DNA from 3 places in the Kitasatospora sp. NPDC023120 genome. Region 3 is predicted to be linked to each of the others. Evidence: riboswitches for the same ligand, from Rfam matches in the RefSeq annotation. Region 3 holds a riboswitch; each other region holds the start of a gene.

Region 1 (2,257 bases), on a different contig from region 3:
GCCGGCGGCGCTGACGGTGTCGCCGGTGGACTCGGTCACCAGGCGGTTGTAGCCGGCGCCGTGCGGGAGGACGACGAGGCGGGCGTCCAGGCGGTGCATGGAGGAGTGGACGGCGCAGGAGACGGCCAGGTCGAAGCGGTGCCGGACGGCGTCTTCCCAGTCCAGCACGGTGAACCCGGGCAGTGCGTGCAGGTAGTCGTCCAGGGCCCGGTCGGCGAAGGCGGAGCCGGGGTTGACGGTGAAGTAGCGGGCGATGCCGTCGGGGTTCAGCAGGGCGAGGACGTCCAGGACCCGGGTGGCCGAGGTGAGGGTGCGGGCGACCGCCAGCACGCGGGCCTTGATCGGTCGGGTGTTCCAGCGGTCGGCGGGCCAGGCGTGGGGGTGGGACGGCACGCCATGATCGTACTCATCCGGGGTGCCGCCCCGGGGGCTGTTCCCCGAGTGTCGGTCAGCCCGCCGCAGCGGTGGGCTCGTGGTGTTCGGCGGCGGCGCACTCGTCGAGGAGGGGGCGCATGCCCTCGTCCACGAGCCGGTAGCGCACCACGCGTCCGTCCTTGTCGCCGGTGACCACGCCCGCGGTGCGGAGCAGCCGCAGGGCCTGGGAGACGGCGGGGTCGCGCATGCCGGTGGCGACGGCGAGGTCGGTGACGGCGAGAGGGCCGGCCCGGTGGAGGGCGAGCAGCAGGGCGAGCCGCCCGGGGTCGGCGAGCAGGGAGAACCGCTCGGACCAGGACCGGACGTGCGCGGTGTCGCCGATCGCGGCGATGGCCTCGCAGACCCGGTGTCCGTCGATGGTGCGGTGGCCCGCGCGGTCGGCCGGTACGAGATGCATGCGGGCATTCTTGCAGGCGGTGGGCTGTGATCCTGAACACCTGCGCAGGTGCGCAGCCTTGCATGGGTGGGGCGGGACCCCTACGGTGTAGCCCGCCGTGGTGCTCGGGAAGACCGGTGACGGACCCTCAGGGGTCCGGAGTCCGGAGCGGCCCTCGCCACTGTGATCGGGTCGTTCCTTCGTCCGCGATGGAACGCCGTCCGTGTCCACGACGCCACTGGGTGCCCCGCGCACCTGGGAAGGCGGGCACGGACGTCCCGTAAGCCAGGAGACCGGCCACGGCACTTCACGAAGTGATTCCACGAGGTGCTGGAGCGTGATCCGGAGATGACCCTGCCCGAAACCGTCGCCGCTGATGCGAAGGCGGCGCCGTCGGTGCTGCCCACCTTCAGGTGGAAGCGCGAGGACACCGTCCGTACGGCCGGGCTGATGGGTGTGATCCTGGCCATGCACGTGGTGGCCTTCGGGACGCTCATCTTCCTGGTGGCGCCCGAACGGTACGCGGTCGGTACCCAGGTCTTCGGGGTGGGCCTGGGTATCACCGCGTACACCCTCGGCATGCGGCACGCCTTCGACGCCGACCACATCGCGGTGATCGACAACACCACCCGCAAGCTGATGGCGGACGGGAAGCGGCCGGTCTCGGTGGGCTTCTGGTTCGCCCTCGGGCACTCCTCGATGGTGGTCATCATGGCCGCCCTGGTGGCGGGCGGCGCGCAGCTGGCGAACACGCTGATGGACGACGAGTCGACCACCCACAAGTGGCTCGGCATGATCGGGACGACCACCTCCGGCGTGTTCCTGTACCTGATCGGCGCGCTCAACCTGGCGGCGCTGCTCGGCATCGTCAAGGTGTTCCGGGCGATGCGGGCCGGACAGTACGACGAGGCCGAGCTGGAGGCGCACCTCGACTCCCGCGGCTTCATGGCCCGGGTGCTGAACCGGGCGACCCGATCGATCACCCGGCCCGGGCAGATGTTCCCGGTCGGCATGGTGCTGGGCCTGGGCTTCGACACCGCGACCGAGGTCACCCTGATGGTGATGGCGGGTTCTGGTGCGGCCTCCGGGCTGCCCTGGTATGCGATCGTCTGCATCCCGCTGCTGTTCGCTGCCGGGATGAGCCTGTTCGACACCCTGGACGGGACGTTCATGAACTTCGCGTACCAGTGGGCCTTCGCCAACCCGGTGCGCAAGGTGTACTACAACCTGACCATCACGGGGCTGTCGATCGCGGTGGCGTTCATCATCGGCACCATCGAGCTGGTCGGCGTGCTGCACGAGAAGCTCGACCTGACCGACCCGGTGACCGGCTGGATCGCCGACATCTCGCTGGACAACGTCGGCTACGCGATCGTCGCGCTGTTCGTGGTGGTCTGGGCGCTGGCGATCGGGTACTGGAAGCTCGCCAAGGTCGAGAAGCGCTGG
Region 2 (2,257 bases), on a different contig from region 3:
GGGCGGCCTGCGCCTGCATCGCCTGGGCGCGGCCGATCTCGGCACCGTCCAGGGTGACGAAGGAGTTCAGCGACATGTTCTGCGCCTTGAACGGCGCCACCCGCACGCCCTGGCGGGCCAGCCAGCGGCAGATGCCGGCCGTGACCACGCTCTTGCCCGCGTCCGAGGTCGTCCCCGCGACCAGCAGTGCGTTCGTCATGCCCTTCCCCTCTTCCCCAGGAGCGCGCGCAGCAGGACGTGCCCCGCGACCGTCGTACCCAGCGCCAGCGCGCCCACCCGCCGCGAGAGCGTGCAGGCCCGCTCGATGTCGTCCACCGTCACCGGCCGCAGCTCCGCCCCCAGTACCGGCCGGTGCTCCACCCTCGTGCCGTACCGCAGCGTGCCGCCCAGCCGTACGCCCACCGCGCCGGCGAAGGCCGACTCCGCCTGGCCCGCGTTCGGGCTCGGGTGCGCGGAGCCGTCGCGCCGCCAGACCCGCCAGGCCGTCCGCGGTTGCGGGGCGGCGGCCACCGTGAGCAGCGCCGTCAGCCGGGCGCCCGGCCAGCCCGCCAGGTCGTCCAGCCGCGCCGAGGCCCAGCCGAACCGGGCGTAGCGCGGCGAGCGGTGGCCCACCATGGCGTCCAGGGTGTTCACCGCGCGGAAGGCCAGCAGCCCGGGCGTGCCCGCGAGGGTGCCCCAGGCGAGCGCGTTCACCACGGCGTCGGCGGTGTTCTCGGCGACCGACTCGACCACCGCGCGGGCGATCTGCTGCTCGTCCAGCGCGCTCGGGTCACGCCCGCACAGGTGTGGCAGCCGCTCCCGGGCGGCCGCCAGGTCGCCGTCCTTCAGCGAGCGGCCGACGTAGCGGGCCTCGCGGGTCAGCGAGGTGCCGCCGAGCACCGTCCAGGTCGCGGCGGCCGCCAGCGCCGCCCGGCCCAGCGGCCGCCGGCCCACCGTACGGTCCAGGGCGAGCGCGCCCGCCGCGACCGCGCCCACGCACAGTGCCGTGTACCCGGCCCCGGCCGCACGGTCGTCGCGCCACAGCCGCCGCTCCAGGCGGGTCGCGGCGCTGCCGAAGGCGGCCACCGGGTGGCCGCGGCGCGGGTCGGCGAAGCGGGCGTCGGCGGCGTAGCCCGCGGCGGCGCCCAGCGCGAACGCGGCGGCGTGGGCGAGCGGTCGCGAGGTCAGTGCGCGGACGGTCATCGGCTGGACGCCGGAAGACGACTCGGCGTGGAGCCGAACGAGGCGGCAGGACAGCTCGGAGTCCGGCGTGGCGGTGGGGCAGCCTGCATCGCGTGCGTGTCCTCACTCAGGGTCCGCGCCCTGGATCGACGTAGCGGGGGCGAGAGTCTCCTGGCTTCCGGGTCGGACGCACCCCCGGGGCCTTCCAGCGGCTTCTGACGGCCCGCCGTGGCGATAGTTCCGAGCGTGCTCCCCGGTGACAGTGGCGGGACCGCGCCGGACTCGCACCGGCTTCCTCTCCATGCCTCCGATTGGCCCCAGGATCCCATCACGGGCCAGAACCGGGAGTCAACCGAGGTCACGGAGGGGTTGGTCACACGGGCGACCCCGCTGACACCCTGTGGGATCGCCCAGCGGAGCGCCGCCCCCGGACGTGCCGCTTCGTGCGTTCGGGTGCTGGGGGGCGCGCCGGGTCCGCGCCTACCGTTCGGTGGCATGCGTCGCAGAAAGCCCCCCGCCCCACCGCCCCCGGTGCCGTTCTCGCCCGCGGCCGCCCGCGCCCACCGGGCCGGCCTCGGCCTGACCCCCGAGCAGGTCGCCGAGGGCATGGCCGCGCACGGCGTCCGACTGCTGCCCGCCCACGTCCTCGCCTGGGAGAGCGGCGAGCTGCGCCCCAGCGAACCGGAGTTCATCGCGCTCGCCCGTGCCCTCTGGTGCCCCGCCGCCCAGCTGATGGGCACCCGCCCGGTCCGGCTGCGCGACCACCGCATCGCCCGCGAACTCGGACAGGCCGCCGTCGCCGACCGCACCGGCACCACCCTCGACGCCTACCGGGAGGCCGAACTGACCGGCCACTGGGACGGCGACGAGGAGCAGACCCGCGCCCTCGGCGAGGTCCTCCACCTCGGCCTGCCCGAACTCGTCGAGGCCACCGGCCGCGCGGGCGCCCTCGACCACCTCCTGCGCCAGTGCCTCGGCGGCCGCTGGCAGCCCCAGCTCCACGCCCTCGCCCGCATCGTCCCGGCTCCCGCCGACGCCCTCGCCGACGTCCTCGCCGCCCTCCACCAGGAGCACCACGTCCCCACCCACTGGGGTG
Region 3 (2,257 bases):
CGGCGGCCGCCCTGGTTGACGGCGGCGACCGAGGAGTCGAGGGTGCGCAGGAACGGCACGATGCCGTTGGACTTGCCGTTGGTGCCGCGGATCAGGCTGCCGCGCGAGCGGATGCGCGAGTAGGACAGGCCGATGCCGCCGGCGTGCTTGGACAGCCGGGCGATCTGCGCGTAGCGGTTGTAGATCGAGTCCAGGTTGTCCAACGGCGAGTCGAGCAGGTAGCAGCTCGACATCTGCGGGTGCCGGGTGCCGGAGTTGAAGAGCGTCGGAGAGGAGGTCAGGTACTCCAGACGGCTCATCAGGCCGTACAGCTCGGCGACCTCGCGCACCGACTGCTCGCTGTCGCCGACCGCCAGGCCACAGGCGACGCGGAGCAGGAAGTGCTGCGGGGTCTCGACCACCTTGCGGGTGATCGGGTGGCGCAGCAGGTAGCGGGACTGCACGGTGCGCAGGCCGAAGTACTCGAAGCGGTCGTCGCCCGCGGCGTCGATCAGGGCGTCCAGGGCGGCGGCGTGCTTGGCGACGAAGGCCGCGGTGGTGTCGCCGATCAGGCCCTCGGCGTGGCCGACGGCGATCGAGGCGGAGAAGGACGTGGCGCCCTGGCTGTTCGCCTCGTCGACGATCTCCAGGGCGAGCAGCCGGGCGGCCAGCTTCGAGTACTGGGGGTCCTCGGCGATCATCGACGCGGCGGCGTCCACGGCCAGCCCGCGCAGCTCGGCGAAGTCCGAGCCGGCGTGGCGGCCGCGCAGCGCGGCGGCGGCGACATGGCCGGGGTCGACCTCGGGGAGGTCGGCACTGCGGTCGGTGAGCAGCCGCAGCAGGGAGCCGCCGGGGTCGGAGACCGTCGGGTCGGTGAAGGCGGTACCGGAGCCCTGGGCGGGCAGGGTGGCTGAGGCAGCGGTGGTCAAGGCGCTCTCTCCTGGCGGCGATCGGCGGCGGTGATCGGGGGCCGCCGGGCCGATCGGGGCAGGGGAGCACGGCACGAACGCAAACGGCGTCGCGCGAGGTGTCTCCCCGGCCCGCCCGCGAGGCCCGGAGGGGTACTACTGGTGCTGGCGCGGCCTCTGCGGGAGGGCCGTGGCGCACGCCGCCGGCAGGTACTCGGACTCGCGGGGACGGCTGCTCCAGCCGCCCGCACACCGCTGCGGGGCAGTCCCGGATTCCCACCGGGTTCCCCTGCATCGACAGCAGGAGTGAGCATACATGTAGTGGCGCCGGACTGCGGCGGCACCATATGTTGTGGCTGTCGTGTCGCCGGTGCGGGCGGGCCGGGTGGGCCGTCAGTGCTTGAGATAGACCTTGTACGTGCTCGAATCGCCGGTCGGCGAGGTGAATTGGGCGACCAGCCGGTACTGTCCGCCTACCGCCAGAGCGGCGCTCAGGGCCCGGTCGGTGGCGCGCGGCGCGGTGCTGTCGAGGACGACCATGGTGAACCAGCCGTCGCGGATCGCGGCGACGCTCCCGTCGTCCCCGTGGTGCTGTACGCCGGCGGCGTCGCGGTAGTCCGTGCCGGTGCGCGCGGAGACCCACTGCTCGGGTCTGCTGACCGCGCCGAGGTAGTACTCGGCGAGTCCGTCGACCTCGGTGAGGTAGCGGCCCTGCGGCACCGCGTGCACCCGCAGGACGGCCAGCAGCCGGCCGGAGTCGGGCCCGTTCTGGTAGCGCAGGGCGGACTGCTCCAGGCCGAGGGCGAGCAGCGCGACCCAGACCAGGATGCCGAGCTGGGGGTGGCGGAAGTGGGCGCCGACCAGCCGGGTCAGGCCGACCCCGGCGAGCGGGGCGGCGAGCAGCATCCCGTACCCGAGGTGGCGGAACAGCGCTCCCGAGGTGCCGGTCCACAGGTGGGCGGCCGGGACGAGCAGGGCGGTGGCGGTCAGCACGGTGCCGAGCAGGGCACGCTGGCCCCGGGTGGAGGGGACGGACTCCTTCTCCGGCGCGTCGTGCTCGTTCATCTGCTCGTGGCGGGCGTAGGCGACCGTGCCGGCCACCGCGAGGACGGTGAACAGGCCGGCCCACTGGAGGGTGGAGAGCAGGATGGAGCCGGCCGAGCCGGGGGCGTTGCCGTGCGAGGGCGACCACTCGGCGACCTTGCCGAGCGTGCCGTACGGCAGCAGCAGGACGGCGGTGCCCGCGGCCAGCAGCAGTGCGCGCAGGGCGGCCGGACCGGGTCGGCGGTGCGGACGGGCGGTGGCCAGCGCGAGGGCGACCAGGGCGGGGACCGCGAGGGCCGCTGAGTAGGCGACGGCGCAGGCCAGCG

What was found. A riboswitch is a leader RNA that binds a small molecule or an ion and turns the genes downstream of it on or off. The one in region 3 is predicted to bind cobalamin.
Region 1: another riboswitch for cobalamin. It lies ahead of nicT (Nickel transporter NicT); the one in region 3 lies ahead of ACZ3TI_RS25020 (ribonucleoside-diphosphate reductase subunit alpha).
Region 2: another riboswitch for cobalamin. It lies ahead of ACZ3TI_RS09170 (cobalamin biosynthesis protein); the one in region 3 lies ahead of ACZ3TI_RS25020 (ribonucleoside-diphosphate reductase subunit alpha).

Annotation. Positions count from the first base shown of each region.
Region 1 is NZ_JBVHHY010000011.1:70,799-73,055, reverse strand. Features, by position in the region: gene ACZ3TI_RS17890 (hypothetical protein) at 1-393, opposite strand, end outside; gene ACZ3TI_RS17885 (ArsR/SmtB family transcription factor) at 449-832, opposite strand; cobalamin riboswitch at 914-1,127, shown strand; gene nicT (Nickel transporter NicT) at 1,160-2,257, shown strand, end outside.
Region 2 is NZ_JBVHHY010000005.1:79,511-81,767, reverse strand. Features, by position in the region: gene ACZ3TI_RS09175 (cobyric acid synthase) at 1-199, opposite strand, end outside; gene ACZ3TI_RS09170 (cobalamin biosynthesis protein) at 196-1,182, opposite strand; cobalamin riboswitch at 1,327-1,458, opposite strand; gene ACZ3TI_RS09165 (helix-turn-helix domain-containing protein) at 1,657-2,257, shown strand, end outside.
Region 3 is NZ_JBVHHY010000017.1:155,092-157,348, forward strand. Features, by position in the region: gene ACZ3TI_RS25020 (ribonucleoside-diphosphate reductase subunit alpha) at 1-884, opposite strand, end outside; cobalamin riboswitch at 1,076-1,207, opposite strand; gene ACZ3TI_RS25025 (glycosyltransferase family 39 protein) at 1,281-2,257, opposite strand, start outside.